One region of the Aminobacter sp. P9b genome, then DNA from elsewhere that is predicted to be linked to it. Evidence: riboswitches for the same ligand, from Rfam matches in the RefSeq annotation. Region 1 holds a riboswitch; each other region holds the start of a gene.

Evidence for each region. Region 1 has a riboswitch for cobalamin ahead of WHT83_RS22085 (ABC transporter ATP-binding protein). Riboswitches for the same ligand answer to the same signal wherever they lie in the genome.
Region 2: it holds a riboswitch for cobalamin, as region 1 does, so the genes downstream of both, WHT83_RS19270 (DUF1636 family protein) here and WHT83_RS22085 (ABC transporter ATP-binding protein) in region 1, are expected to answer to the same signal.
Region 3: it holds a riboswitch for cobalamin, as region 1 does, so the genes downstream of both, WHT83_RS23210 ((2Fe-2S) ferredoxin domain-containing protein) here and WHT83_RS22085 (ABC transporter ATP-binding protein) in region 1, are expected to answer to the same signal.
Region 4: it holds a riboswitch for cobalamin, as region 1 does, so the genes downstream of both, bluB (5,6-dimethylbenzimidazole synthase) here and WHT83_RS22085 (ABC transporter ATP-binding protein) in region 1, are expected to answer to the same signal.

What each region holds. Positions count from the first base shown of each region.
Region 1 is NZ_CP150082.1:4,468,745-4,476,469, reverse strand. Features, by position in the region: gene WHT83_RS22100 (anthranilate synthase) at 1-75, opposite strand, end outside; gene WHT83_RS22095 (FecCD family ABC transporter permease) at 318-1,325, opposite strand; gene WHT83_RS22090 (ABC transporter substrate-binding protein) at 1,379-2,323, opposite strand; gene WHT83_RS22085 (ABC transporter ATP-binding protein) at 2,344-3,159, opposite strand; cobalamin riboswitch at 3,267-3,476, opposite strand; gene WHT83_RS22080 (MFS transporter) at 3,509-4,675, opposite strand; gene WHT83_RS22075 (LysR substrate-binding domain-containing protein) at 4,810-5,667, opposite strand; gene WHT83_RS22070 (DMT family transporter) at 5,764-6,669, shown strand; gene WHT83_RS22065 (membrane-bound PQQ-dependent dehydrogenase, glucose/quinate/shikimate family) at 6,717-7,725, opposite strand, start outside.
Region 2 is NZ_CP150082.1:3,907,718-3,915,442, reverse strand. Features, by position in the region: gene cobG (precorrin-3B synthase) at 1-629, opposite strand, end outside; gene WHT83_RS19280 (cobaltochelatase subunit CobN) at 674-4,441, opposite strand; gene cobW (cobalamin biosynthesis protein CobW) at 4,456-5,493, opposite strand; gene WHT83_RS19270 (DUF1636 family protein) at 5,490-5,900, opposite strand; cobalamin riboswitch at 5,969-6,175, opposite strand; gene WHT83_RS19265 (winged helix-turn-helix domain-containing protein) at 6,171-7,397, opposite strand.
Region 3 is NZ_CP150082.1:4,705,818-4,713,542, reverse strand. Features, by position in the region: gene metH (methionine synthase) at 57-3,866, shown strand; cobalamin riboswitch at 3,909-4,161, shown strand; gene WHT83_RS23210 ((2Fe-2S) ferredoxin domain-containing protein) at 4,265-5,074, shown strand; gene WHT83_RS23205 (AraC family transcriptional regulator) at 5,086-6,057, opposite strand; gene WHT83_RS23200 (cupin domain-containing protein) at 6,304-6,756, shown strand; partial or broken gene WHT83_RS23195 (flavin-containing monooxygenase) at 6,769-7,725, shown strand, end outside.
Region 4 is NZ_CP150082.1:4,680,980-4,688,704, reverse strand. Features, by position in the region: gene WHT83_RS23130 (lytic murein transglycosylase) at 1-346, opposite strand, end outside; gene galU (UTP--glucose-1-phosphate uridylyltransferase GalU) at 598-1,485, shown strand; cobalamin riboswitch at 1,555-1,738, shown strand; gene bluB (5,6-dimethylbenzimidazole synthase) at 1,784-2,518, shown strand; gene WHT83_RS23115 (dihydrofolate reductase family protein) at 2,769-3,299, shown strand; gene WHT83_RS23110 (outer membrane beta-barrel protein) at 3,431-5,065, opposite strand; gene WHT83_RS23105 (SIS domain-containing protein) at 5,273-6,271, shown strand; gene WHT83_RS23100 (NfeD family protein) at 6,286-6,750, opposite strand; gene WHT83_RS23095 (SPFH domain-containing protein) at 6,789-7,725, opposite strand, start outside.

The DNA.
Region 1 (7,725 bases):
GCGCTGCCTGGTGATGGAAACACCACCTCCGGTCACGTAGCGCTCGGCACCGTTATCAAGCAGTTCCAACGTCATTCCCGTCTCCATCTGTTGCCGTGGGAGCGTCCGGAGCCTGGTTCGAAAAAAGCAAATGGCCGCCCGGAAATCCCGTTGCGGCCATCACAATTTTCACGCGCACGCGCTTCAAGAGGCCGCTGTCAGCTGGCCCGCCACCAAATGTTCTGGAGCGAAGTCGTGTTCATGGCAAATCCATAGCTAGGAAAAACCGGGGGTGCAACTGGATTTGCGTCGTCTTGCATTGCATTACCAACTGACGCTCAATTTGTCGTCCGGCGCCGCATCAGCACCACGAATGCCACGCCTCCGATCAGTCCGGTGACGATGCCGAGCGGCATGTCCTGCGGCGGCATCACCGTGCGGGCGGCCATGTCGGCAGCGATCAGGAAGATGGCTCCCACCAGCGCCGACAGCGGCAGCACGCGGCGATAGTCGCCGCCGACGAAGAAGCGCACGATATGCGGGATCATCAGGCCGACGAATGCGATTGCGCCGGAATAGGCGACGGCACATCCGGTCAACAGCGCGCAGACGACAAACACATTGAGCCGAAATCGCCGGGCCGGGATGCCGAGCGCAGTGGCGCTCTCGTCGCCGAGCGTCATGGCGTTCAGGTTGCGCGTCTGCGTCATCAGCCAGGCGCCGCCCACAAGGAGGGCTGCAAGCGGGTAGGGCAGGTGGCTCCACTGCGCCAGGCCGAGCCCGCCGAGCATCCAGAAGATTGCGACATGGGCGGCCTTGGGATCGCCGATGAAGATCAACAAATTGCCGGCGGCGCTGATGATGAAGCTCACCGCCACGCCGGCGAGGATCAGCTGGCCGGCCGACTGCACCCGTGCCAAATTGGCGATCGCCAGCACCAGCGCTGTCGCCGCCAGCGCTCCGGCAAAGGCGAACACCGGCACCGTGATGGCGCCGAAGATCATGCCGGCGTGGATCAGCGCCATGATCGCGCCGAAGGCAGCGCCGGACGAGACGCCGAGCAGATGCGGGTCGGCGAGCGGGTTGCGCGTCACCGATTGCAGCGCCGCACCCACCAGCGCCAGCGAGGCGCCGACGGCCGCGCCCAGGATGACGCGTGGGGCGCGCACGTCCCAGACGATATTCTCGCGGCCGCTGGACCAGGCCACCTCGACGCTTCCCGGCACCAGCTTGTTGGCGATCACGCCCCACACGGTCTCAAGAGGGATCGCGACCGGACCAACGCCGACAGCGATGACCATGGCGGCGACGAGCAGTATGACCAGCCCCGGGATCAGGGCCGGCATGGCATGGATCAGGGCGTGCCTTGGCCCCGCGACGAGGTGGCGGTGCGACACGGTCAGTCGGCCCGCAAGGCGGCGGCCAGCCGCTTGATGGCGGCGATGTTGCGCGGACCTGGCGTCGCCTCGATGTATTCGAGTACGAAGAAGCTGTTGTTCTTGACCGCGGTTATGTCCTTGAAGGCCGGGTTGGAGCGCATGAACTCGATCTTCTGCTCGGCGGTGACCTCGCCATAGTTGACGATCACCACCATGTCGGGGTTGCGGTCGATGACCGGCTCCCAGCCGATCTCGACCCAGCTCGACTCGACGTCGTCGGAGATGTTCTTGCCGCCGGCGGCCTCGATGATCGCTGTCGGCATGGCGTAGCGGCCGGCGGTGAAGGGTTTCTGCTCGCCGGAATCATAGAGGAACACGCTGACCGGCCTGTCCAGCTTGGGCAGCGACGCCTGGAAATCGGCGAGCTCCTTCTCGTAGCCTGCCACCAGCGCTTCCGCCTTTTCGCGCACGCCGAAGATCGCGCCGAGATTGAGCAGGTCGGCATACATGTCCTGAAGTGACGACTTGTCCTTCTTCATGATGTGGATGCAGCTCTCGGTCAGCTCGTAGACCGGGATTTTGAAGGGGGTGAGCGTGTCGGGGGTGACGTCGCCGCCGACCTTCATGCCGTAGTTCCAGCCGGCGAAAAACAGGTCGGCATCGGCACCCAGCAGCACTTCCTTGGTGACGTATTTCGGCGCGAGCTCCGGCAGTTCGCCGACGCCCTTGCGCAGGTTCTCGTCCAGCGTCTTCCAGCCAGAAATGCCGGAATAGCCGGCCATGCGGTCAGCCAAACCGAGCACCAGCATCATCTCGGTCAGGTTGACGTCGTGGGAGACAGCCCTTTTGGGCGCGGCCTCGAAAGTCACGTCGCGGTTGCAGCTCTTGACGGTGGCGGGGAAGCCGCTGGCAGCGGCGGAAGCACAGGTGGCGAGCAGGGCGGCGGCGATGATGGGCAGGCGCATTGGGGCTCCTTGAGTTGTTGTCAGCGTTCGAGGTGGAAGGAAAAGCGCGGGCGACCGGTGATGGGATGGTCGTCGAGGATCGCACCGACGGAAAAGCTCAAGCGGATGCGTTCGGGCGTCAGGATGTCTGCCGGCCTGCCGCAAGCAACCGCGCGGCCTGCGTCCATCACCAGCACGCGGTCGGCATGGGCGGAGGCCAGCGCCAGATCGTGCAGGGAGACGATGACGGTGCAGCCGAGATTGCCGAGCAGCTCCAGAACTTCAAGCTGGTGGCGGATGTCGAGATGGTTGGTCGGCTCGTCGAGGATCAGCAGATCGGGCCGCTGCACCAGCGCGCGGGCAATCATCACGCGCTGCTTCTCGCCGCCGGACAGCGAGTTGAAGTCGCGCGCGGCGAGCGCGGTCAGGCCGAGCAATGCAAGCGCTGCCTCGACCTGGTCGTAGTCCTGATCGCCGGTGCGAATGCCGGTTGCGTGCGGGGTCAGCCCCAGCTCGACGATCTCGGCCACGGTCAGCCCGAAGTCGGAGGCGCTTTCCTGCAGCACGGTGGCGATGCGGCGGGCGCAGTCACGCGGCTTCATCGTCCAGATGTCGGTGCCGTCGAGCCGGACCGTTCCCGAGACCGGTCTGTGGTAGCGGTAGAGGCAGCGCAGCAGGCTCGATTTGCCGGCGCCATTGGGGCCGACGATGGCGAGCATTTCGCCAGGCGCGACGGCAAGGCTCACTGGTTCGAGAATAGGCCGGGAACCGCGAGGCCCCCAACTGACGCCGTCGAGTTCGAGCAGTGTCGGGGTGGTGCCTACGAGGCGGCTAGCGGTGTGGACGCGATCGAGCATGCCCTGTCTCCGCAGTCAGGCGGAGGTGGCAGAACGATCCGGTGAGCGCGCCGGTACGGAAAAAGGCAGTCGCAACCATCATCATCTCCGCGGCACACCCCGGCCGGTTGAGTTAATCGGATGATGGCAGGTCTCCTGGCTTGCGGGTGATCACTCCTCGGAGCCTTCCCGGCCGTTTGGCCAGTGGCATTTTCCGATTTGCTATCCGCTCACAGTTGCGGGGGCAGCCACGGTTTCGCGTCAGGGACGTCTCACCGTGTTCCCATTTAATCCGCTGCCCGAGTCAGGCAGCAGGAACCATCAATGAGGTGGCTACAGCAGCTGCGAAGTGCTGACAATCGCTAAAGCGTCATGCCGCCTGCTGAATTGCGTCACGCCGGTCGAGCGCGAAGGAAAACAGCGCGACGCCGAAGGCGGACAGTGCGATCGCCGCGCCGACGAGAGGCAGGTCGGCATAGCTGACGCCCATCGAGATCGCGGCACCGCCGGCCCAGGCGCCGGCGGCATTGCCGGCGTTGAAGGCGCCCTGGTTGAGCGTCGCTGCAAGGTTCGGCGCTTCCGAGGCGGTTTCGACGACCCGCATCTGCATCGGCGGCACGATGACGAAGGTCATCACGCCCCAGAGGAAGATAAGCAGGATCGCGGCGGGCGCCGAATAGCCGAGTTGGGCCAAGGCGACGTGGATCGCGGCCATCACCACCAGCGCGCCGATGGCAGTCGGCATCAGCTTCCAGTCGGCCAGCTTGCCGCCGATGATGTTGCCGATGGTCATGCCGCCGCCGAAGAGGAGCAGGATCCAGGTGACCGATGCAACCGACACGCCGGTGACGTCGGTCAGGATCGGCTTGATGTAGGTGAAGACGGCAAACAGGCTGCCCGAGGCGAGCGCCGAGATGATCATGGCGAGCCACACCTGCAGCTTGCCGAGCACCTTGACCTCGCTGGCCACGCCACCCTTGCCGGGAGGGGCGACGCCCGCCGGCACCAGGAAGGCGATGGCCGCGACCGAGATCAGGCCGATGGCGACGACGGCGAAGAAGGTCATGCGCCAGCCGAAGGCCTCGCCCAGTGCCGTGCCGCCGGGCACGCCGAGGATGTTGGCGAGCGTCAGGCCGGCAAACATCAGGGCAATGGCGCTGGCGCGCTTGTTGGCCGGCACCAGGCTTGCCGCCACCACCGAGCCGATGCCGAAGAAGGCGCCGTGGCCGAAGGCGGTGATGACGCGGGCGATCATCAGCGTCCAGTAGGTCGGGGCGATGGCGCAGAGCAGGTTGCCGAGTACGAACATCATCGCAAGCCCGATCAACACCGGCTTGCGCGGCAGTTTTGCCGTGCCCACGGCAATGATGGGGGCGCCGATGACCACGCCGAGGGCGTAGCCGGTGACGAGCAGGCCGGCGGCCGGGATCGACACGCCGAGGTCGGCCGCGACCTCGGGCAACAGGCCCATGATCACGAATTCGGTGGTGCCGATGCAAAAGGATGCAACGGCCAGGGCGAGGATCGGCAAGGGCATGTCGGACTCGGGGGAGGCTGAAACGATTTAGGTCTACAGTTTCCTCAAGTCGCTCGCGGCACAAGCGATGTTGGTGCATTGCAGCAATGCGTGCTGTGCATGGCAGCCATTCGCTGGCAGCAAGCCGGCTTACATCAGGACTGCTGTGTCAGGTCGCGGCGGAGGAACTCGTAGAGCCGCTCGACCGCGGAATTGCCGGTCTGCGGGTTGCGCAGGATGCCAATCTCCATCTCGGGCAGCGGCGGCAGGCCCTCGGCTTCGCCGATGACGCGCAGTCTGGGCGGCACGCTGCGCTGGGCGAGGCCGGCGACGGCCAATCCCGCCTGAACCACGGCGATGAGCCCGAGCAGGCTGGCGCTGGAGTAGGTGCAGCGGAACGATCGGTCGGCCGCACCCAGCACCTGCAGCACGCTCTTACGCGCGACGCAGCCCGGCTCGAACAGGGCGACGGGCAGGGGATCGATCTCCCAGGCGACATGGTTGGGCGAGGCGACCCAGACAAGCCGCTCGCGCTGCAGCACCTCGATCGCCTGCTCGGGGCCGCGGGTAATGATGGCGAGGTCGAGCCGTCCGTCGGCGAAGGTCTTCACCAGCGAGGTCGACTGCTCGCAGATCAGTTCCACGTTGACCAGCGGGTGGGCGGCAGCAAAGCGCGACAGGACCGGCGGCAGCAGGAAGGCGGCGTAGTCGTCGGGCACGCCGAGCCGCACGCTGCCGGCCTCCTCGGGACGGGTGACGCTGGCCCAGGCTTCGTCGGACAACTTCAGCAGCCGGCGGGCATAGACCAGAAGCTCCTCGCCGATGGCGTTGGGCAGGACCGCACGCGGGCCGCGGACCAGAAGCTGCTTGCCGACAGTCTGTTCCAGCCGCTGCATCTGCATGCTGATCGCCGATTGGCTGCGCCCGACCCGTGAGGCGGCATGGGAAAAGCTGCCGCTGTCGGCAACGGCGACAAACGTTCTGAGCAGATCGAGGTCGAGCGGCAAAGCCATGGCGGTATCAGTATTTCGAATAGGGTTTGCCAAATCTATTCGTTTGAATGAAATCGTCAATGCGGGCTTGCTTGATCATCGCCAAGGAAGACCAGCATGATCAACGCTTCCCGCTTTCCCGCCCTCAACCTCGCCGTCGCCATGGCGATTGCCGGCACCGTCGGCGCCTTCGTCACGGAGGCCGGCGTCGACCCGGTCACGACAGTGTTCTGGCGCTGCCTGTTCGGCTCGCTGTTCCTCGGCACCTGGTGCCTCGTGCGCGGTTACCTGCCTGATCGCTCGCTGTCCTGGGGCCGCCTCGGACGCGCTGCGCTTTGCGGCGTTTGCATGGTGTTGAGCTGGACGGCGTTCTTCGCGGGCTTCGCCAAGACCTCGATCGCCGTGATGACCATCGTCTACCACATCCAGCCGTTCTTCGTGGTGCTGATCGGGGTGCTGTTTCTCAAGGAGCGCATCACCGCCGACCAGGTCGCCTGGATGGCGGCTGCCTTCTTCGGCGTCGTGCTGGCCAGCGGCCTCGTCGTCTCGGACAATCCGGTCACGACGACCTGGATGATCGGCATCGCCATAGCGCTCGGCGGCGCCTTCCTCTACGCGGTGGTGACGATCCTGGCCAAGGGCCTGGGCGAGCAGCGGCCGGAGGTCACGGTGTTGTGCCAGACGGCGGTCGGCGTGGTCATGCTCGCGCCCTTCGCCAATTTCGCCAGTGACATCGCGCCCGCCTCATGGGGCTGGCTGGCCGGCATCGGGGTGCTGCACACCGGCATTGCCTATGTGATGATGTTTTCGTCTTATCCCAGGCTGACGACGCCGGTCATCGGCGTGCTCACCTTCATCTATCCGGTCGTCGCCATCATCATCGACTGGGCGATCTACGCTCATCCTATCGGCTTGGCGCAAGGCGTTGGCATGGCGCTCATTGCGGTTGCGACGCTCGGCGTCAAGCTTGGCTGGCGCCTGCCGATCAGGCGTGCCTCCACAGCCTTCGTCGGCCAGAAATGAAGAAGGGGCGCCTGGGCGCCCCTTCCCGGTATCGATGCCGTCAGAACTCAGTTCGTCTTGGGCAGCTTGTAGGCGACCACATAGTCGCCGCGATCGGGCGACTGGCGGGCGCCGCCGGCCGAGATGACGACATATTGCGCACCGGTCTCAGGCGACACGTAGGTCATCGGCGTGGCCTGGGCGCCGACTGGCAGGCGGCCCTTCCACAATTCCTCGCCGGTCTCCACGTCGATCGCGCGCAGGTAGTAGTCCTGAGTGCCGGCGTAGAAGACGAGGCCGCCCGAGGTGGCAACGGGGCCACCGAGCGTCGGCATGCCGATCGGGATCTGCATCCCGGTCTTCATGCCGAGGGGGCCGGTGTCCTCGAGGGTACCGGCCGGAACCTGCCAGACGAGCGTACGCGACTCGAGGTCGACCGCGCTGATCGTGCCGTAGGGCGGCTGGTGGCAGGGAACGCCGAGCGGCGACATGAAGCCGTTCTTCAACGCGCCGTAGGGCGTGCCCTTCTGCTGCGACAGGCCGTCATGCGCTGCCGAGCCGCCATAGTTGTCGGCCTCCTCGCGGGCGATGAGCTGCACGAACTGCGGCATGCGGATGTCGTTGACGATCAAGAGGCCACGGGCTTCGTCGATCGCCGCACTGCCCCAGTTCATGCCGCCATAGTAGCCCGGGTAGATCAGGCTGCGGTCGGTCCTCGGCGGCGTGAACTCGCCGTCATAGCGCAGCTTCTTGAACTCGATGCGGCAATAAAGCTGGTCGTAGGGCGTCGCGCCCCACATGCGCGCCTCGGTGAACGGCTCGGTGCCGATCGAAGGCATGCCGACCGAATAGGGTTGGGTCGGCGCGGTCCAGTCGCCTTCCATCGCGCCCTGCGGCACGGCACGTTCCTCGACTTCGGCTATCGGCTTGCCGTCGCGGCGGTCGAGCATGAAGATCTGGCCGCGCTTGGTCAGCTGGATCAGGGCAGGGGTCTTGCCACCCTTGCCGTCGGGCACGTCATAGAGTGCCGGCTGGGCGGGAACGTCATAGTCCCAGATGTCGTGGTGCACGGTCTGG
Region 2 (7,725 bases), 560 kb from region 1:
GGTGGGAAGGAATGAGAGGCTTCCGGTCCTTTGGTGGCGACACGCACCGTCTCAAGGCTGAGGTCGCGCGCGCGGCCTTGCCGGCCGAGCGCCGCAATTGCGCGTAGGATGCCGAGCGTGGCAACGCAGGCTGCATCTGCATCGAATTCGCCGATCAAACGCGCTGAGGTTTCATCGCCGGCCGCCGACAGGCGCCAATGTTCGCCATCCACTGCGACAAGCCTGACGTCGCCCAAGATGGCGCCAAGCTCGATCTGACCACGGCCGTCAACGACGACAGATACCTTGGGGCCGAGGCGCCTGGCGAGGCCAGCCTCAGCTATGGCCAAACGGATGGCTGCGGCCAACGGTGCGGGATTGGCAATTTCCATCGGATCAATCCCGGCGAGCGGGCTCGTGTCGACCGGCACGCCGCTACGCACCGCGATGCCGAGCGAATCGACTTCCTCGGCCAGCAAGCAGGCGCTTTCCGCAGTCAGCCCTCGGATCTGGATGCTGCCGCGCGCCGTGACTTCGACGATGCCGTTGCCGTGGCGCTGGGCGGATTCGCAGAGTCCGATCAAGGTGTTGGGCGCGAGTTCTCCAGCGAGCGGATTGATCCGGACCAAAAGGCCGTCGCCGGTCTGCATCGGCGCGGACAAAGCGGGGCAGGCGCCGCGACGGGAGAAACTCGTCATGCCGCGACCTCCCGGGCCTGCGCCTCGGCGATCAGGGCGGCGAGATCGTCGTCGATCGAGTTGCGCAACGGATGCCAAAGGCCGCGCCGGCGTGCGGTGGCAAAACGCTCGGCGATGAATTTTGCTGCCGCCGGATTCTCGCGCAGCATGAAGGCGCGAACCGCGTCGTCGCCGACATAGGCGTCGTGGACGGCCTCGATCAGTGCGCCCGGAATGGCGTTGGTGGTCTCGGCAAAGCCGATCAACCGGTCGACGGTCTCGGCGAATTCCGATGCGCCGCGCGGGCCGTGGCGCATCTGGCCGGCGATGAAGCGGGCGTTGGTGGCACGCGCGCGGACGACGCGGCCGACGGCTTCGGTGACCGAGCGCGTGCGCGGCTTGTGCGGGTCGGATGTGTCGAGCACGATGACGTCGGCGTTCCTGCCGAGCATTGCTAATGCTGCCGAAAAACCGCCGATGAAGGCGACATCGGCGGAGCCTTCGAGAATGTCGCGGCCGGGGTCGTCGCCGGTGTGGACGAGAAGATCGGCCTCGGCGATGCGGCCGGCAAAGGCGCCGGGTGCGGAGAAGCCTTCGCCGTCGCTGCCGCCATAGGCGTGCGAGGCGGTATCGAGATAGGCGCGGCCGAGTTCGTCGCGCGTGGCCCAGTCACCCGTCGACAGAAGGTCTTCGAGGCCGGCGCCATAAGTGCCCGGCGATGAACCGAAGATGCGCGGCTCAACCTTGCCCGCCGCGCGGGTGCTGGCAGCAAGCGGGTTTTCCGAATCGTCCTCGTCGCGGGTGGCAACCGCGCGGGCGGCGGCGTCGATCAGCGCGATCTGGGTCGGGAACATGTCGCGGAACAGGCCCGAAATGCGCCAAGTCACGTCGACGCGCGGGCGGCCAAGGGCGGCTGGCGGCAACACCTCGATGCCGGTGACGCGGCCGGTTGCCGCATCCCATTGCGGTCGGCAGCCCATCAGCGCCAGGCCCTGCGCGATTTCCTCGCCGCCGGTGCGCAATGAAGCGCTGCCCCACAGGTCGATGACCAGCGCGCGTGGCCAGTCGCCATGGCTCTGGAGATAACTGCGCATCACCTCGTCGGCCGCAGCCTTGCCGAGATCGAAGGCGGTTGGCGTCGGCATGGTGCGTGGGTCGGAGGTGAACAGGTTGCGGCCGGTGGGCAGAACATCGGTACGGCCACGCGCCGGCGCGCCCGAAGGGCCAGCCTTGACGTGGTAACCATCGAGGGCGGCGATCAGGTTTTTTCGCTCGGCCTCGGCGCTCTGCCTGCGGGCGGCATCCTGCTCGTCTTCGGCCGCGCGGCCGTAGATATGCAGGCCGTCCTTGATAGCGAAATCCTTGAGGTCGCAGAGCCAGGCGTCGATGCGGCGCAACGCTTCGTCCGGCGCGTCGGTGTTGGCGACGCCGGCCTCGGCGGCAAGGCCAGTCTGCGACGCCGTCTCGACGATCAGCTTGGCCAGCCGGTCGCGTCGGCGGCGGTCGAGACCATCGGCCTGAGCGTATTCGTCGACCAGACGCTCGAGCTTGTGCTGGTTCTCGTCGAGACCTGCGGCAGCAAGCGGCGGCGGCAGATGGCCGAGCGTGACCGCCGAAATGCGGCGCTTGGCCTGGGCTGCCTCGCCGGGATTGGAGACGATGAAGGGATAGATGACCGGCAGCGAGCCGGTGACGATCTCGGGGAAACAGGCTTGGCTCAGCGCGACCGTCTTGCCCGGCAGCCATTCGAGCGTGCCATGGGCGCCGACATGGACGATGGCATGGATGCCAAGCGACTTCTGCATCCACAGCCCAAAGGCAAGCAGCGCGTGGCGGGGCGGCAGCGTCGGGTCGTGATAGTCGGCTCGGCGATCGGCGGAGCGGCCACGGTCGGGGGCGAGGGCGACGGTGACATTGCCGAAGGTTGCGGCGCGGAAGGGGAAGGATTGCGTGCTGCGAGCAGAAGCGGATGTCTCTTGCTCTACGTTGGCCCCCTCTGTCCTGCCGGACATCTCCCCCACGAGGGGGGAGATCAGGCCGGCATCGCGACCTGCGTCAATCTTTGGCGTTGCCGGGTGGGCGAGGTCGACGAAGCTGCCAATCTCCCCCCTTGTGGGGCAGATGTCTGGCAGGACAGAGAGGGGCAACGTAGACCGCTGACGTTGCCTTGCGTCTGCCGCTTCGTCGTCCGGCGTTCCCCAGGCGGCGGTAACAGCATCGCGCGCTTCGGCCGGCAAACCGGCGGACAGTTCGACATACTCGGTCAGCGAGAGGCCTTGGCCGCCTTTTTTGATCAGGTCGAGCAGCGCGCGTGGCGATTCCGGAATCGATTCAACGCCGTAGCCCGCGTCCTTGAGGTCGTGCAGCATGGCGAGCACGCTGTTGGGTACGTCGAGGCCGACGGCATAGCCGGTGCGGCCGGGCGCACTGGGATAGTCGGGGACGAGGATCGCGAGCTTGCGTTTTTCGCGCGGCGTCTCGCGCAGCCTGAGGTGTGCTGAGATGCGGCGGGCGACCTGTTCGACGCGGTCGGGCTCGGGCCGGTTGGCGAAGGCGCGGAAGCCGAGTGCCGGGTCGACCTCGCTTTCTGCCTTGAAGGAGATGGCGCCGGCGAGGATGCGGCCGTCCAATTCCGGCATCACCACATGCATGGCGAGATCGGCAGGCGCCAGCCCGCGCAGGCTGCCTGCCCAGGCTTCGCGGCGTGTGGTGGCAACGATGACCTGGAACACCGGCACGCCGGCGCGGTCGAACAGCGTTTCCGTGCCCGGCTCGGCGCCGGCGGCGAAAGCGGTGGCGGTGACGATGGCTGCGGGGGTCAGCTGCGCCAAAGCCGTCTCGACGAAGGCAAGCGATTCCCTGTCCTTCAGGCTCGACACGAAGATCGGGGCGGGGCGGACGCCTTGCGCGCGCAGCGCCTCGACCAGCGCGTCGATGGGTGCGACGTCGGCGGCAAGAAGCATCGAGCGGTAGAAGAGGATGGGGATGATGGGAGTGCTGGAAGTATCCTGCTCTTTCGCACCCCCCTCTGACCTGCCGGACATCTCCCCCCTAAGGGGGGAGATTGGCCAACCTTTAGCCTTGTCGCCGGTTGGCGGCGTTGCAGAATTCGTGCGGAGGTCAGTAAAAGCTGATCTCCCCCATAGCGGGGGAGATGTCCGGCAGGACAGAGGGGGGCGCGAAGGATCGCCAACATTTCCGGCCAAAAAGGCTTCCAGATCACTGAGGATGCCACGCGCCGGATCGTAGAATCCCGCCTTCGGCACTGCAATCGGCGCCGCGGCAGTGCTCTTGGCACCCGCCAGCCCAGCCAACCGGGCGACGAGCGCCTTCATGTTCTCAGGGCCGCCCTCGCGGAAGTAGCCGAGCAGCGCGTCGAGTTCTGTTCGGGGCAGCGTCGACGCCTCGATCAGCCGCAAATCCTCGTCGTGGCTTTCGCCCGGCAGCAGTGCCAGCGCGATACCCCTTTCACGGGCCACCGCCGCAAGCCGGTCGCAGCCGTATCGCCACCAGTCGTGGCCGCCGAGGATGCGGACGAGGATGACCTTGGCGTGGCTTGCGACACTGTCGATCCAGAGGTCGACCGACATCGGGTGCCGGAGGTCGCGCAGGCTGGCGAGCCGCATCGACGGCAGGTTTGCCGCATCCGCCTTCCAGGCGTTGGCGAGGCCCGCCAGGTCGCTGTCGGTGAAGGACAGCGCCACCACATCCGCAGGCTTCTGCCCGAGGTCGACCGGCTCGATCAAATCGTCGAGCGAGGTGGATGTGGTGGTGAGGATGTGCATCCAGGCTGTCCGGTTCAGCCGACCAGGATACGCTCGATGGCCGGGCGGTCGAGGCCCTTGAGGCCGATGACGACCAGGCGCGAACGGCGGTCGTCGGCGGCGGTCCAGGCGCGGTCATAGTAGTGGTTGACGCGCGGGCCGACGGCCTGGACCAGCAGGCGCATCGGCTTGCCGCCAACGTCGACGAAGCCCTTCACGCGCAGCACGTTCTCTTCCTCGGCGGCGGTGGCGACGCGCTTCGCCAGCTCATCCGGATTGGCGATCGAGGGAATCTCGATGACGAAGGTGTCGAAGTCGTCGTGCTCGTGGTCGAAGGCGCCATCGTGGTGGGTCTTGCGGTTTTCGATGTCGTCCTCGACGGCGAGGCCGAGGCCGAGCAGCACCGAGGGGTCGACCTTGCCGTGCGCCGACGGCACGATCTTGACCGCGCGTGCCAGGTGCTCGCCGACGATGGCGGTGGCGCGAGCGTGACCGGCTTCGTCGAGCAGGTCGCTCTTGGACAGGATGATGAGGTCGGCGCAGGCGACCTGATCCTCGAATACCTCCTCGACCGGGTCGTCGTGGTCGAGCGAATCATCGGCGCGGCGCTGGGCGGCGAGCGCCTCCATATCGGAGGCCACCTTGCCGGCGGCGAGGGCCGGACCGTCGACCACGGCGATGACGCCGTCGACGGTGACACGGCTTTTCACGCTCGGCCACTGGAAGGCCTGGACCAGCGGCTTGGGCAGCGCCAGGCCCGAGGTTTCGATCAGGATGTGGTCGACCTTCGGCGAAAGCGATAGGATCTGGTCGAGGGCGGGCACGAAGTCGTCGGCGACGGTGCAGCAGATGCAGCCATTGGCCAGTTCGACGATGTTTTCTTCGGGACAAGCCTCAACGCCGCAGCCCTTCAGAATCTCGCCGTCAATGCCGACATCGCCGAACTCGTTGACGATGATGGCGAGGCGCTTGCCCTTGGAGTTCTCGAGGATGTTGCGCAGCAGGGTGGTCTTGCCGGCGCCGAGAAAGCCGGTGACGACGGTGCAGGGAACGCGTTCGACGGAGGCGGTCATTTGTCTTCCTTGATAAGGGCGAGGGGAGGAATGCGCGCGACGAGGCCGCGCTTGAGGCTGTCGGGCCGGCCGCGCCAGGGGATGAGGCCGTCGGTCGAGGTGGCGAAAAGCTTTGCGCCGGTGACGAGGTCTTCGCCCGACGTCGTGCTGAGGTCGCCGAAGACGTAACTCCATGCGCCGTCGCGGATCAGTGCTGCGCTCAGGCGTCGCTTGCAGTTGCCGAGGCATTCGACAGTGAGGACGTTGATGCCTTCGCTGGCCGCAGTTCGGCGGGCGGATTCGGCAAGTCTTTCTCCTGCGCGCGGATGGGCGTCCGACCCGGTTTCGTCGCGGCAGGAGGAGCAGACGAGGATGGTCACTTCAGCGGAGCGCGCGTCGTCGGCAGCATCGCAGGATGCGTCCAGAATTTCGACCGAGAGATTGCCGTCGAGTTCCAAAATACCAGGCTCCTTGCCTGGGACACCCGCCAGGCGATCGGATCAATGTTTGAGACGGCAGGTCTCCTGGCTCGCGAGTCGTCGCCTTCGCACCGCCTTCCCGGGAGGACATCCCAGTGGTTACCGGCCTTGGCTCGTCGCTTACAGTTGCGGGGACAGCCGCGGATTAGGCGCATATGCGCCGCACCGCATTCCCTCTTAGCCTCCGCCGTTGCGGGCGAAGGACCGTCTGTCGGCGATTTAGGCTTTCGCGTGGGGTGGAGTCAACGCAATGGAACGACCAACAATGTCGCTCAGATCAGGTCCGAGGTCGCCGGCAGGTGTCACCTCGATGCGTTCGAGGCCGAGCCAGTCGCGCATCTGCTTCAGTTCTTCGTGGAGTTCGCTTGCCGTGTCCGCCGGCGCGCAAGGCTCGGCATAGGCGGCATGGACACGCAACACGCCCGCCGGACGGTCGGCCTTGAGGTCGACGCGGGCGACGATGCGCTCGCCAAGCAGGAAGGGCAGAACGTAGTAGCCGTACTGGCGCTTCTCCGCCGGCGTGTAGATCTCGATGCGATAGCGGAAGTCGAAAAGCTGCTCGGCGCGCGTGCGCTCGAACACAAGCGGGTCGAAGGGGGCGAGGAGGGCGCGTGCGTGGACCTTGCGCGGGATGCGGGCCTCGGCATGGAGATAGGCCTGTCGATCCCAGCCCTCGACACGCACGGGAATCAGTTCGCCCATCTCGACCAGTTCTTCGAGGCGGCCCTTCATGTCGGCAGGCGACAGGCGGAAATAGTCGCGCAGGCAGATCGCGGTCGCCACGCCATGGGCGCGTGCCGAGATGCGCAGCAGTTCGCGATGCGCATCAGTCGGAGCCGGGATCGGAAGTGCGTGGATGTCCGAAGGCAGGACGCGTTCGGGCAGATCGTAAAGGCGCTCGAAGCCACGGCGCGAATGGGTGGTGATGCGGCCGGCCCAGAACAGCCATTCGAATGCATGTTTCTCCTGGCTCCAGCCCCACCAGCCGCCGGAACCCTTGGCGCCTTCGATGTCGGACGCGGCGATCGGACCGCGGTCGACAACCTGGCGAAAGATCTCTTCTATGTAGGGCCTGTTCGCACGGCCGAACTTGGAAAGCCCGCCATACATCCCGTCCTCGGCCCGCGCCATGCGCCAGCGCAAAAGCGGAAAGGTCTCCAACGGCAGCAGGGAAGCTTCATGCGCCCAGTACTCGAAGAGCATGCGCTTCTTTGGCTGCATGGCATCGTCGAGCAGCGCCATGGGGTAGGGGCCGAGGCGCGAATAGAGCGGCATGTAGTGGGCGCGCACGACGGCGCTGACCGAGTCGATCTGCAGCAGGCCGATGCGCCCGAGCACGCGTTGCAGGTGGCGGCGGGTGATCGCGCCGGTGGGGCGCGGATCGGCAAATCCCTGGGCCGCGAGTGCAATGCGGCGGGCGGTGGGAAGCGAGAGTTTTTCCTTCATTGCGGCAAGCTATCGCAGTCTCCGGATGAGTGACGCAAGGGCATCAGAATCGGTCTTTGCTGCAAATGCTAGCAGAACCGCGGTTCCGGTCTTGTCAGGAGTGTAAACTTGAGTAAAAGACGAAGGAAATCAAACAGGAGCCACACGCGCAGGATTTTGGTCCAGTGGTGGGCTTTGCCCCGTTTTGGACAAGGTTGGGCTTGCTTCGCCCGACCGGCTGCGCTAACCGTCGCCGCATTGCAGCACGACCGTTTCGTCAGGGCAGGCGAGAATTCGTCGCGCTTCCGGAAACGGACACCGTGCTGTAAATCTGGTGGATAGGCCACCA
Region 3 (7,725 bases), 240 kb from region 1:
TTGACATAAAGATGTCTTTATGTGACCTGACGGCTTTGTCGCCGAAAGGACGTAAAATGTCGCAAAACGCCTCCTCCCTCGACGCCCTGTTTGGGGCCGTGTCCGCCAGGCCGGACGGTTCGGAGGTGATGGCCGCGCTCAAGGCTGCGGCGCGCGAACGAATTCTCGTCCTTGATGGCGCGATGGGCACCCAGATCCAGGGATTGGGCTTCGATGAGGACCATTTCCGCGGCGACAAGTTCACCGGCTGCGCCTGCCACCAGCAGGGCAACAACGACCTTTTGATCCTGACCCAGCCCAAGGCGATCGAGGAAATCCACTACAAATACGCCAAGGCCGGCGCCGACATCATCGAGACCAACACGTTTTCGTCGACCTCGATCGCCCAGGCCGACTACGGCATGGAAGACATGGTCTACGAGCTCAACCGCGACGGCGCGCGGCTGGTGCGTCGTGCCGCGATCCGCGCCCAACAGGAGGATGGCAAGCGCCGCTTCGTTGCCGGCGCGCTCGGGCCGACCAACCGCACGGCGTCGATCTCGCCCGACGTCAACAATCCCGGCTACCGCGCCGTCAGCTTCGACGACCTGCGCATCGCCTATGGCGAGCAGCTGCGCGGCCTGATCGACGGGGGTGCCGACATCATCCTGATCGAGACGATCTTCGACACGCTGAACGCCAAGGCGGCGATCTTTGCCTGCGAAGAGATCTTCATCGAGAAGGGCGTGCGCCTGCCGGTGATGATCTCCGGTACGATCACCGACCTGTCCGGCCGCACGCTCTCGGGCCAGACGCCGACCGCCTTCTGGAACTCGATCCGCCACGCCAACCCCTTCACCGTCGGCCTCAACTGCGCGCTTGGCGCCAATGCCATGCGGCCGCATCTCTCCGAATTGTCCGACGTCGCCGAGACCTTCATCTGCGCCTATCCCAATGCCGGCCTGCCCAATGCCTTCGGCCAGTATGACGAGAGCCCGGAATTCATGGCCGCCCAGGTCGAGGAATTCGCGCGCGAGGGCCTGATCAACGTCGCCGGCGGCTGCTGCGGTTCGACGCCGGAGCATATCCGGGCCATCGCCGAAGCCGTAGCCAAGCATCCGCCGCGCCAGATACCGGAACTGAAGCCGCAGATGCGGCTGTCGGGCCTCGAGCCGTTCACGCTCACCGACGAGATCCCGTTCGTCAATGTCGGCGAGCGCACCAACGTCACCGGCTCGGCCAAGTTCCGCAAGCTGATTACGGCGGGAGACTATGCGGCCGCCCTCGAGGTAGCGCGCGACCAGGTCGTCAATGGCGCCCAGATCATCGACATCAACATGGACGAGGGCCTGATCGATTCGAAGAAGGCGATGGTCGAGTATCTCAACCTGATCGCCGCCGAACCCGACATCGCGCGCGTGCCGGTGATGATCGACAGCTCCAAATGGGAGATCATCGAGGCCGGCCTGAAATGCGTGCAGGGCAAGGCGATCGTCAACTCGATCTCGATGAAGGAGGGCGAGGAAGCCTTCCTGCATCACGCCCGGCTCTGCCACGCTTATGGTGCTGCCGTCGTCGTCATGGCCTTCGACGAGCGGGGCCAGGCCGACACCAAGGCGCGCAAGGTCGAGATCTGCACCCGCGCCTACAAGCTGCTCACCGAGCAGGCCGGCTTCGCGCCTGAAGACATCATCTTCGATCCCAACATCTTTGCGGTCGCCACTGGCATCGAGGAGCACGACAATTATGGGGTCGACTTCATCGAGGCGACGCGAGAGATCACCCGCACCCTGCCGCACGTCCACATCTCGGGCGGCGTGTCCAACCTGTCCTTCTCGTTCCGCGGCAACGAGCCGGTGCGCGAGGCCATGCATGCCGTGTTCCTCTACCACGCCATCCAGGCGGGCATGGACATGGGCATCGTCAATGCCGGGCAGCTGGCGGTCTATGAATCGATCGATCCGGAGCTGCGCGAAGCCTGCGAGGACGTCGTTCTCAACCGCCTGCCCAAGGCCGGCGGCACCGCGACCGAACGCCTTCTCGAGCTGGCCGAGCGCTACAAGGGCACGGCCGGCAAGGAAGCCAAGGAGCGCGATCTCGCCTGGCGCGACTGGCCGGTCGAGCAGCGCATCAGCCACGCGCTGGTCAACGGCATCACTGAGTTCATCGACGCCGACACCGACGAGGCGCGGCTGAAGGCGGAACGTCCGCTGCATGTCATCGAAGGGCCGCTGATGGCCGGCATGAACGTCGTCGGCGACCTGTTCGGCGCCGGCAAGATGTTCCTGCCGCAGGTGGTGAAATCCGCCCGCGTCATGAAGCAGGCGGTTGCCGGGCTCCTGCCGCACATGGAGGCGGAGAAGGCTGCCAACGCCGCCAAGGGCATCGACAATGGCGAGCGCCAGACCGCCGGCAAGATATTGATGGCGACGGTCAAGGGCGACGTCCACGACATCGGCAAGAACATCGTCGGCGTCGTGCTCGCCTGCAACAACTATGAGATCATCGATCTCGGCGTCATGGTGCCGGCAACCAAGATCCTGCAGACCGCGCGGGAGCAGAATGTCGACATCATCGGCCTGTCCGGCCTGATCACGCCGTCGCTCGACGAGATGGCCCATGTCGCGGCCGAAATGGAGCGCGAGGGTTTTGACATCCCGCTGCTGATCGGCGGTGCCACCACCAGCCGCGTCCATACGGCGGTCAAGATCCACCCGCGCTACGAGCGCGGCCAGGCCGTCTATGTCACCGACGCCAGCCGCGCGGTCGGCGTGGTGTCCAACCTGTTGTCGGCCGAGGCGAAGCAGGGTTACGTCGAAACCGTACAAGCGGAATACAAGAAGGTCGCCGATGCGCACGCCCGCTCGGAGGCCGACAAGCAGCGGCTGCCGCTGGCAAAGGCCCGCGCCAATGCGCACAAGGCCGACTGGACCGGCTACACGCCGCCGAAGCCGAGCTTCTTCGGCACGAAGGTGTTCGAAAACTGGGATCTCGCCGAGCTCGCCCGCTACATCGACTGGACGCCGTTTTTCCAGACCTGGGAGCTCAAGGGCCGCTACCCCAAGATCCTCGAGGACGAGAACCAGGGTGCGGCTGCGCGCCAGCTGTTCGAAGACGCCCAGGCGATGCTGAAGAAGATCATCGACGAGAAGTGGTTCGCGCCGAAGGCGGTGATCGGCTTCTGGCCGGCCAATGCTGTCGGCGACGACATCAGGCTGTTCGCCGACGACAGCCGCACAAAGGAATTCGCGAGCTTCTTCACCCTGCGCCAGCAATTGACCAAGCGCGACGGCAGGCCGAATGTCGCGCTGTCGGACTTCGTAGCCCCTCTCGACAGCGGCAAGGCCGACTATGTCGGCGGCTTCGTGGTGACCGCCGGCATCGAGGAGGTGGCGATCGCCGAGCGCTTCGAGCGCGCCAATGACGACTATTCCTCGATCATGGTCAAGGCGCTGGCCGACCGCTTCGCCGAGGCTTTCGCCGAGCGCATGCACGAGTGCGTCCGCAAGGAGTTCTGGGGGTATGCGACGGACGAAAGCCTGTCGGGCGACGAGCTGATCGGCGAGGCCTATCACGGCATCCGCCCGGCGCCCGGCTATCCGGCGCAGCCCGACCACACCGAAAAGACGACCTTGTTCCGCCTGCTCGACGCCGAGAACAATGCCGGCGTGACTTTGACGGAAAGCATGGCGATGTGGCCGGGCTCGTCGGTCTCGGGCCTCTATCTCTCGCATCCGGAAAGCTATTATTTCGGTGTCGCCAAGGTCGAGCGCGACCAGGTCGAGGACTATGCCAAGCGCAAGGGCATGTCGGTTGCAGAGACGGAGCGCTGGCTGGCACCGATCCTCAACTATGTGCCTGCCGCCTTCGCCGAGGCGGCGGAATAGTCGGAGCAGCTTTAGGCGCTTGACTTGTCGATGCGCGCCTATAGCTTGCCGCGTGGTTATGGTTCTCCCGCCTCTCGGCGGGAGCTAAGAGGGAATTCGGTAGAAGCCGAAGCTGCCCCGCAACTGTGAGCGGTCAGGGCATGGTCCCGAAAAGTGGTTTCCGCTTTTCGGAAACGATCATGCCCAATGGTGAATAGCCACATTGCCCACCACGTCACTGGCATGAAGCCGGGAAGACGGGCGATGAAGCAACGACCCGCGAGCCAGGAGACCTGCCTGACCAAGTGAGGTTCCGTGGGCGGGGTGTACCACAGGAGCGCGGGTTGAAACGGTAGCCATCCGGCACCGGCTTTGGCCTGCGTTGCCGCAATCCCGCTACGGCTGGTCAGGGATTGCAGGTGTCGAACTCAAGCGAAAACAACTCCGCGCCGCAAAGGCATGTGCTGCTGGTCGCCAAGTCGGCCTTTGCCGCTGCGCCCTACAGGCAGATGCAGCAACTCGCCGGCCTTGCGGCCACGCTTCCCGGCGTCGCCGGTGCCAGCTTCGGCTTCACAGAGCAGGGCACGCCGTCGCTGCGAGAGGCGCTCGGAGCCCTGCGTGAGGCCGGTGCCTCCGACATTCTCATCCTGCCGCTGATGCTGCCGATCGAGCCGAGCTTCACCGCCTGGCTCACCAAGTCGCTGCGCCGCTGGCAGGCCGAGGATGGCGCGCCATGGCCCAATGTCCGCATCGCACAGGGCCTCGCCGACAGTGCGCTCCTGCCGGCGCTGATGGCCGGGCTTGTCGAAACCGCAGAAGTGGCTGCTCCCGTTCCGCCTGCCGAAAAGCTGGTGCCGGAGGGGTCGCTGATCCCGGCACAGAAACGTCGCGTGCTGGTCTGCCAGGGCGGCCCGTGCAACGCCGCCGGCGCCGATCTCATGTGGGGTCACCTGCGCAACCAGCAGGACCGCCAGAAGCTGCGCGTCAGCGGCGACGGCACCATGAGCTGCAAGTCGACCTGCCTCGGCCCCTGCAACCTCGCCCCCGTCATCCAGGTCTTTCCCGAGGGGACCTATTATGGCGGCGTCACCGAGGCCGCCATAGACCGCATCGTTGCCGAGCACCTGCTCGGCGGCCGTGTGGTCGATGAGTTTGCCTACGAGCCAACCGGTCGCAAGCAGACGCTGCGCGCTGCCGCTCCTGTCAAACCCTCGCTGGCCAAATCCTAGCGGGACGTTCGTCAGGCCATTTCGTGCGTGGCGCGGCCCAAGCCGTGGCGCGCCTGTCGCGTCTCGCGCGGAAGCTCGCCGAATTCATGCCTGTATTCGGCGGCGAAGCGGCCGAAGTGGGTGAAGCCCCATTTCAGAGCGACATCGGTGACGGTGGCTTCGCTCGCCACCAGGTCGAAGCGGGCGCGGCGCATGCGTTCGCGCGTCAGCGCGCGCAGCGGCGAGATGCCGAAGGCATTCCTGTAGGCAAGTTGCAGCGTCCGGGGCGCGACACCGGCGGCGCCGGCGATCTCGTGCAGCCCGATGGGCAAGGCGGCATGGGCGCGGATGAACTCCTCGGCGCGCTTGAGATGGCGAGGTGCCGCACCTTGCCTCCGGTCGTCGAAGAACAGGCTCATGTTGCTGGGCTGGCTGCGCAGGAACAGTTCCAGGAGGTGCTGCTCGTACAGAACGTTCTGGATGCCCGATCCCGCTGAAGCCGTCTTCCTCTCCGCGGCCTGGAACAGTGAGTTGGCGAGGCGCCGCCACGCCTGCATCTCGGGCCTCGAAAAATCCACCAGCGGATCGAAGATCAGCGGCCCCGGTATGTCGCGGTCGAGCAGGCGCATGGCAAAGGCGTGCAGCGGCGCCTTGCGCACCTGGATGAGCAGTTGCGCGCAGCCCTGCCACCACTTCATCCTCGTCGCCAGGTCGGCGTTGAGCACGGAGGCGATGCTGCGGTTTGTGATGAATTCGCGCGAGCCGTTGCGGACGGTCGCCGTGCCCGAAACCGGCATCTGGATCAGATAGAAGTCGCCAAGTTCGCCGGGGTCGATCAGCACGTCGGCGCCATAGCTGATGTAATTCAGCGAGATCATCTCGCCGGGGGCATGATTGTGTGTGACACGAAAAGATTTTCGATCACCGATGATGTCCAGTCGGTGATTGCAGAACTTCTGGGCGACCCGCTCCCTGGCGCAGTCGAGATCGTTCGACTGAAACAAGACATGATCGGAAAGCGGTACCCTTCGAACGGACGCCTCTTCCATCAGCATCCGGCCAGACTAGCACCGATCATCCGGCTGCCAACGAAAATGAACGGCAATGCATCCACCCTGCTGCATTTTTGCGTTTTCTGGATAGTCGCCGCGCATTCCGGCTAGTTCATTGACGATGTCTGCAGCACTCTTCGGGGTGGAACAAATGAAAGGGCCGCCATGGGCAGGTCCTTCGAACAGAGGGAGCTTATGATGAGCAAGGAACTCGCCAAGGGCATTACGCGCAAGGGCGACGGCTATGCCGGCAAGACCTGGAATATCCTTGGACAGGTCTATTTTCCGAAGGCGGTTTGCGATGCCACCTTCGCCTTCGAGACCAACAGCGAGCCGGGCCAGTTCGTGCCCGTGCACGTCCATCCGACTCAGGAAGAGTTCATCCTCGTGCAGGAAGGCGAACTCGATCTCAAGCTCGACGGCGAATGGGTCAAGGCCAAGGCCGGCGACCTGGTACGCATGCCCAGAGGCATCCCGCACGGCTACTTCAACAAGTCGGACAAGCCGACCAAGGCACTGTTCTGGGTGTCGCCGGCGGGCATGCTGGAAGAGCTGTTCAACAAGCTCGACAACCTCGCCGACCCGGCCGAGGTGGTGAAGGTCTCGGCCCAGCACGAGGTCAACTTCCTGCCGCCGGAAGCCAACGACTAAGCCACCGGATCACACGCCGCTGACCGTCCTGGCGCACGCGACATCCGTCGCGTGCGAGGGCGAGCCTGCGTCCTGGCTGACAAGGAAAAGCAAATGGTCGACAAGAAGAAAGTCTGCGTCATCGGCGCGGGCGTGAGCGGGCTCGCGGCTGCTCATGCCTTCAGGCAACGCGGTCACGAGGTGCACATCGTCGAGCGCGGCAATGATCTGGGCGGGGTCTGGGAGCCGTCGCGCTCCTATCCCGAGGTGCAGACGCAAAGCCCGAAGGATCTCTATCGCTACACCTCGATGCCGATGCCGGACGACTATCCGGAATGGCCCAAGGGCACGCAGGTCCACGCCTATCTCAGGACCTATGCCGAGCGGAACGGGCTGGTGCCGCTCATCCGCTACGGCACCAAGGTCGTTTCCATGCAGCGGCGGCAAGGGGCCAAGGGCTGGAGCCTCGAGCTTGCCAGGGACGGCAACGCGGTCAGCGAAGATTTTGACTTCGTTGCGGTCTGCACCGGCAATTTCAGCGAAAAACGCGAGCTCGTACATCCGGGCCAGGATGATTTTACCGCAGCCGGCGGCCAGGTGCTTCATTCCTCGGAATACACCGATTCCGCAACCGTGAAGGGCAAGCGCGTCGTCGTGCTCGGCTTCTCGAAATCCGCCACCGACATCGCCGTCAATGCGGTCAATTCAGGCGCTGCCGACGTCAGCATCGTCTATCTCGAGCCGGTCTGGCGCATACCGTACTTCATCGGCGGGCTGATCAATTTCAAGCGCATCCTCTATGTCCGCGCCCAGGAGGTGATGTTCCCGAACTGGGACCAGCCGCTGCTGGCGCGGCTCGCGCACACTGTCGCCAAGCCGTTCGTCTGGGCCAACTGGCGGGCGCTGGAAAGCCTGCTCTCGATCCAGCTCAAGTTGAAGAAGACAGGGCTCAGGCCGACGAAGCCGATCGAAACCACGATCAACTGTTCG
Region 4 (7,725 bases), 210 kb from region 1:
CGATACGGTCGAGCCACGGCTTCCACTTGCGGGCCATCTCGCGGCCGACCGTAATCGATTGGTCATGGACGCGATTGTCGAAATAATCCCAGACGGGCGCGGTGAATTCGGGCTGGAAGCGGGCCTTTTCCAGCACTTCGGGGTCGGCCGAGGTCACGCCGCGAAAGGCGCGGTCGTAGGTCGAGCCGGAAATCCCGTTGTCTGCGGCGACTGAGCGGAAGCTCGCCACCCAGCGCTGGAAGCCGGCTTCGGCCGCCGCTGGGCCGGCAGGCAGCATCAACGCCAGCGAAAGGCCGGCGATTGCAGCGGCGCTGGCGAGGCCTTTGGCGGTCTTGCGAAGGGGCATTCTTTCCTCCTTGGAGAGATCAGAAATACGATTCATCGCCGATGCCGGTTATCAATCAGTTTACCATAGCCCCCTTGGGGAACGAAAAGCGGCTTTGGCGATTGTTTCCCGACTGGCTAGGACAATCAAGATCGCGTGATCGCTGCTCTTGTCCGCTGCCGGCGAATATGTGAACGCATTCAGTATTCATCAATTCGGGTGTGGCAGTATCCCTGCCCGATACTCGCAATCTTCCATCGGATGACCAAGCAATGAAAAGAGTTCGCAAGGCAGTTTTTCCGGTCGCGGGCCTCGGCACGCGTTTTCTGCCTGCCACCAAGTCGATTCCCAAGGAAATGCTGACGGTCGTCGATCGCCCAGTGATCCAATACGTGGTCGATGAGGCACGCGAGGCGGGAATTGAACACTTCATCTTCGTCACCGGCCGCAACAAGGCAGTTATCGAAGATCATTTCGACGTCCAGTTCGAACTTTATGACACGCTGGTACAGCGCGGCAAGAACGAGCAGCTGGAGCGCCTGCAGCGCCTGCAGCCAGGCCCTGGCCAGACCTCGTTCACCCGCCAGCAGGTGCCGCTCGGCCTTGGCCATGCGGTGTGGTGCGCGCGCGAGCTGGTCGGCGACGAGCCCTTCGCATTGCTTCTGCCCGACATGATCATGCAGTCGGAAAAGAGCTGCATGCGCGAGATGGTCGAGCTCTATGCCGAGACCGGCAACAACATCATCGCCGTGCAGGAATGCGACCCTGCCGAGGCGCACAAATATGGCATCGTCGGCAAGGGCAAGGCTGTCCACACCGGCTTCGAGATCGAAGGCATGGTGGAAAAGCCGAAGCAGGGGACGGCGCCTTCGAACCTCTTCATCAACGGCCGTTACATCCTGCAGCCGGAGATCTTCGACATCCTGGCCAAGCAGGAGCGCGGCGCCGGCGACGAGATCCAGCTTACCGATGCGATGCTCAAGCTCGAGAAGCAGCAGTCCTTCTACGGCTACCACTATCGTGGCCGCACCTTCGATTGCGGCTCACCGGAAGGATTCGTCGAGGCCAACGTCGCCTTTGCGCTGTCGCGCACGGATATCAACGAGCGCATGGCGGGTGTCATCGAGGGCCTGCTCAACGAGATGAAGCCGGGTCGCTGACTTCGCTTCAGATGTCGCCCGCGCGCCAGGTTTGGACGCGCGGGGCGATGGCCATCGGCGTCAGTGCCGTGTAGACATCTCCTGCCAGGTGCCCGCAGCGATGCGGGAGAATCGGGAACACGGTGAAAATCCGTGGCGTGCCCAACGCTGTAAGAGGGACCGCATCGGCAAAAGCCACTGTTCGTTGAACGGGAAGGCGCCGAAGGCGGGTTGAACTCGAGCCAGAAGACCGGCCCGGCAGAAATCGTCCATCGCATGGTCAAGCGGCGGAAACCGATTGCTCGCCAGGGGACACGCGATGCCGGCCGACCATACCCATGCCAGTTCAGGCTGTTTCGACACGGCAGCGCAGGATGCCGTCTACCGCGCCATCTTCACGAGGCGCGACGTGCGTAGCCATTTCCTGCCCGACCCGCTCGACGACGAGGTACTGGCGCGCCTGCTGATGGCAGCCCATCACGCGCCGTCGGTGGGTTTCATGCAGCCGTGGAACTTCATTGTCATCCGCGATCTTCAGCGCAGGCAGAAGGTCCGCGACCTGTTCCTGGCCGCACGCCAGCAGGAACTGCCCCATATCGCCGAGGAGCGGCAGGCGCTGTACCGCAAGCTCAAGCTCGAGGGCATCTGCGAGAGCCCGCTCAATCTCGTGGTCACCTGCGACCGCAGCCGCTCGCAGAACTCGCCGCTGGGGCGATGGCACAATCCCGAAATGGACCTCTACAGCACCGTCTGCGCGGTGCAGAATTTCTGGCTGGCGGCGCGGGCCGAAGGCGTCGGTGTCGGCTGGGTCAGCATCATCGACCGCGAGGCGCTCAAGCAGGTGCTAGCCATTCCCGAACATGTCGTGCCCGTCGCCTATCTCTGCGTCGGCCGGGTCAGCGAGTTTGCGCTGCGGCCTGATCTCGAACGGCATGGCTGGGGCAGCCGGCTGCCGCTTGCGGAACTGGTCATGAGCGAGATCTTTGGCGGCGATGGCGAGAGCGGGTTGAAAGAAACCGTCACTGGCCTGTGCGCTGGTCGAACCGCGGCTTGACGTGGCTGGTGACGGCGGACCTCGATGCCCCCTTGTCGGTTCTCGTCCGCGTCTGGCTTCTTTCGCGTCTCGGCATAGATTCCCGACGCTCGTTCCTCGCTCGCGAGGTCGGGACTGACAGTTTGCAGGGAGTGCTTTCGCAAGAGTCCGCATGGGATTCCCTTTGGCGAGTGCGTGTAGAGCGATCGCCCGCTTCTACGCACCGTCGGTTCAAGCTATTCTAAAAGAGCTGGGGCGGAGGATTTGCATCATGGCGAAGCTCGTTTTTGGAATGAACCAGTCCTTGGACGGCTACGTCGACCACATGGCGTTTGGGCCAAGCCCAACGCTTTTCCATCACTTCATCGAGCAGGCGCGCGACCAGGTGGGTAGCGTGTACGGTCGCCATTTGTACGAGGTCATGCGCTATTGGGACGAGGATCATCCCGAGTGGGACGCGGCGAGGCGCGACTTTGCGGCTGCCTGGCGGAGCCAGCCGAAGTGGGTCGTGTCGCGCTCTTTGAAGTCAGTCGGCCCCAACGCCACGCTTGTCGACAATGACATCGAGGCGACGATACGTGGGCTCAAGGCTCAGATCGTCGGGGAGATTCAAGTTGGCGGACCAGACTTGGCACGAAGCCTAACCGACCTTGGTCTTGTTGATGAGTATCGCATCTACCTCCACCCCGTCGTGCTCGGTCGCGGCAAGCCATTCTTCGCCGGCCCGCGGCCCCGGCTCCGCCTTGTGGCCAGCGATCCAATTGGCGAGGACGTGATCAGGTTGACGTACGCTCCTGCTTGACCTCGAGACGGACTGCGCCGATGCGTCAGGTCCGCTTTGGGCTCGCTGTTGGCTACCCAAACCTGTGGTTCGACAGGCTCACCACTTACCATGAGGATTTTGGGCTGCGTCTCCCGCAAGGAGGGGCACCCCTAGCGCTGCACCCTCAGCCCGACGAAGACGCTGTTGGTCTTGCTGTCGCGGCCGGACAAGGTGCTGTCGAAGGTTTCGTGGCGTAGCCTGCCGGTGAGGCCGGCATAGCGGTTGAGCCACCAGGTCAGGCCCGCCTCGGCGCTCAGCCTCAGTTCATGGTCGTCCCTGCCGGCATAGTCTCGCCAGCCCATGCCGGCCGCGGCAAAGCCGGTGAGGTTGGCGCGGATCTGGCGTTCGACGCTGAGGCGACCGGAATAGAGCACCGAGCCGCTTTCGCCCGGTGTCGTCGAGCCTTCGACCAGGGTGGTTCCGTTGAGCGCGACGATGGTGCCGCGCATCGGCGACCAGCGGAGATCCGCGGCGATCGTCGCCGCGGAGATGGTTTCCAGCCGGTCGTCGTCGAAATCCTCGGAGAGCCAGCCTGCGGAAATCTCGCCGCCGAATTTTTCGCCCATGTCGAGTTCGACGCCGGCACGGGCGCCGATGCGGTTGGAGGAGCGCTCGAAGCCGGCGGTGTCGAACCGGAGGTCGTGGACGCGGCGGCCATATTCGATTTCGCCGAAGGGCGTCAGCGCCGGCGAAATCTCGTAGCCGGCACGGAAACGCCCGGCATAGAGCGTAGAGTTCCTGTCTTCCTGCGAAAGCGTAGTGCCGTCCGACAATTCGGCGTCGCCGTAACTTTCCCTGGTGGCTTCGCCTGTCACGGCGAAGCGGAATTTACCGACATCCTTCTCCAGGCCGACGCTGCCGTCGATGGTGTGGCGCACCGGGCGCGAGGCGGTGTCGACGATCACCACCGGCGAACTCGCCGATTCCGGGCGGATGTCGTAGCCGAGGGAGGCTATGGCGCGGATATCGTCGGCAAAGTCGAGCTGCAGGCGGCCGTCGATGCCGGCTTCGGTGTCCTTGACCTCCTGGCCCGAGACGGATTTGCGGAAAATGCCGTAGGCGTCGATGGTCGCCGAGTGGTTGTCCCAGTCCGAGGCCGCGTTCAGGCGCAGCGTGGTTTCCGACAGCACTGCCGACTTGCCGTCCGAACTCGAATCGGCGTTGGAGGTGGCGGTGACGCCCTGTTCGAGACTCGGCTTGAGCACGAAGGTGCCGAAGCGGATGCCGGTCGGCTCGAACGGATTTTCGTCCGGCACCGGCCTGCGGCCCTCGATCGCTCCCTGGCGTTCCGATTCCGGTCCGTTTTCTTCCTCGGTCAGCGAATCGACGGTCCCTTGGCGCACCGTGCCGGTGCTCAGATCCTCGTCCGGCTCAGGCGCGGCCGTCCTTGGAGTAGCTGCCCGTCCGGAGGCGGCAAGCCTTTCGCGCGCTTCCCTGGCGCGCTGGATCGCGGTCGTCGGCGGACGAATGGAAGATCTTGCGCCGGTAGCGGCCGCATCTGCGTTTGGCGGCTCGCTGAACAGTTCGTCCGAGATCGTCGGATCGGTCTGCTCCGGCAAGGCGCCCGGACTGATGGGCTGGTAGGTGGCGGCCTGGTCCTGAACTTCGGGCATGGCCTGCTGGGCCGGTCGCCTGCGCAACAGGCCGGCGGTGTCGCCCTCGCTGATCGCGCCCCGCAGGCCTGCTTCCTGGGCATGCACCGGCAGGGCGCAAAGCAGGGTTGCCGCGCTTGCCGTTGCCAGCAAGAAACGCAATCCCGCACCGCTCATCCGCCTGTTTTGCCCTGGCCTGACCTGCGCCATCTTCACCACTGCTTCGCCGACGCATGAGCGCCGCACTTACCAACTGGTAAATCGCCATGGTTAACGGAGCGTTTCCGGCTGCCGCCGCAGGCCGCCCCGCAGGGCGGATAATCATGGACAGGGGCCGTGCGACGCGCTAACGCATGCGCCATGCACGCTGGATCGCTGAAAAAAGAGCCGGACCGGCAGGCGTCGATCGCCTCCGCGCTCCGCACCGTCGCCACCGAGCAGGTCGGTATCGCCGCGCTTGCGGCCGCGCTCGAAGGGCCGCTGGCGGAGCCCTTCGCCCGGGCCGTGTCGATCCTCGGCCAGCTGAACGGCCGCGCCATCATCACCGGCGTCGGCAAGAGCGGCCATATCGGCTCCAAGGTGGCCGCAACCTTGGCATCCACCGGAACTCCAGCCTATTTCGTCCATCCTTCCGAAGCCATCCATGGCGATCTCGGCATGATCACCAAGGACGACGCCATCGTCGCCATCTCATGGTCGGGCGAGACGGCGGAACTCAAGGGCATCGTCGGCTATTCCCGGCGGTTCTCGATCCCGCTGATTGCTATCACTGCCGGCGACACGTCGGCACTGGCGCGTCAGGCCGATGTCGTGCTGTCGTTGCCGCGCACGCCTGAAGCCTGCCCGCACGGGCTTGCGCCCACCACCTCTACGCTGCTGCAGCTCGTCGTCGGCGATGCGCTGGCGGTGGCACTGCTTGAGGCGCGGGGCTTCACCGCCGACCATTTCCGCACCTTCCATCCCGGCGGCCAGCTCGGCGCCAGCCTGATGCCGGTCGGCGACCTGATGCATAAGGGTGACGAAATGCCGATCGTCGCGATCGGCACCAAGATGCCCGAGGCGGTGAAGACGCTGTCCAAGAAGCGTTTCGGCTGCGTCGTCGTCGTCGACGAGCAGGGCAGGCTTGCCGGTATCGTCACCGATGGCGACCTGGCGCGCAATCTCGACCGCAATCTCGCCGAGACCAATGTCGAGGACATCATGACCCGGCAGCCGAAGACGGTGCCGCCACAGATGCTGGCGGGCACGGCGACGGCGATGCTCAACGAGCACAACATCAGCGCCATCCCCGTGGTCGAAGGCGACAAGCCTGTCGGCATCGTCCACTTCCACGATCTTCTGAGGATCGGCGCGGCCTGAGCCGCGCCAGCGCTTCACACCGGTTCTACGACAAGCTCCAGGTCGGTGTCGGCGGCAGCGGTGACGCGTACCTGCGTGCCCACGGGCAGGTCGGGGCCTGACACTCGCCACATCGTGTCGCCGAGCTTGATGCGGCCGCGGCCTTCCTTGATCGGCTCGGTCAATGTCGCGGTGCGGCCGATCATCTGGGCGCCGCGCCGGTTGAGCAGCGGCTGGTCGGAGGGGTCTTCGCGGTCGCGGACGATCTTCTTGCCGATGTAGGCAGAGGCGAGGGCGAGCACGAGGAAGACCAGGACCTGGACCTGCCAGCTCCAGAACGCCACATCCCAGAGCAGCAGCGAGGCCGAGCCGACGATCAGCGCGGCAATGCCGATCCACAGCAGGAACACGCCCGGCGCGAAAATCTCCAGGCACAGCAGGATGAAGCCGAGCAGCATCCAGTTCCAGGGACCGAGTTCGGCAACGATGCTTGCGATCATGTGCGGTTCCTCAATTCACCCAGGCCCGGCTTGCCGGCTCAGTTCTGCTCGGGCGGAATCCTGGGCGTGCGCGAGGCCTGGCGTTGCGCTCCGGCGGTGCCGCCGTCGCGGAACACCTCCTTGGCGATCTCGCCGATGCCGCCGAGCGTGCCGATCAGCGACGATGCCTCCATCGGCATCAACACCACCTTGCTGTTCGATGCCGAACCGATCTTGGCCAGCGCCTCGGTGTATTTCTGGGCGACGAAGTAGTTGATCGCCTGGACGTCGCCCTTGGCGATGGCTTCCGACACCACCTGGGTGGCGCGGGCTTCGGCTTCGGCGGCGCGCTCGCGGGCCTCGGCGTCGCGGAAGGCGGCTTCCTTGCGGCCCTCTGCTTCCAGCACCTGCGCCTGCTTCATGCCCTCGGCTTCGAGGATCTGGGCACGCTTGTTGCGTTCCGCCATCATCTGTCGGCCCATCGACTCGATGAGGTTCGCCGGCGGGTTGATGTCCTTGATCTCGACGCGGGTGATCTTGATGCCCCAGGGGTGCGCCGCTTCGTCGACGACACGCAGCAGCCGCTCGTTGATGGCGTCGCGGTTCGACAAAAGCTCGTCGAGGTCCATCGAGCCCATCACGGTGCGGATGTTGGTCATCGTCAGGTTGAGGATGGCGTTCTGCAGGCCGGCCACCTGATAGGCGGCCTGCGGAGCGCTGAGCACCTGATAGAAGGCGACCCCGTCGACGGCGACCATCGCGTTGTCCTTGGTGATGATCTCTTGCGTCGGCACGTCGAGAACCTGCTCCATCATGTTCATCTTGGCGCCGATGCGGTCGATGAAGGGGATGATCAGGTTGAGGCCGGGCGTCAGCGTCTTGGTGTAGCGGCCGAAGCGCTCGACCGTGTAATTGTAGCCTTGCGGGACGGTCTTGATGCCGGCAAACAGCAGCAACAGAACCAGTACGACAAGGACCGGAATGACCACGTCGAAG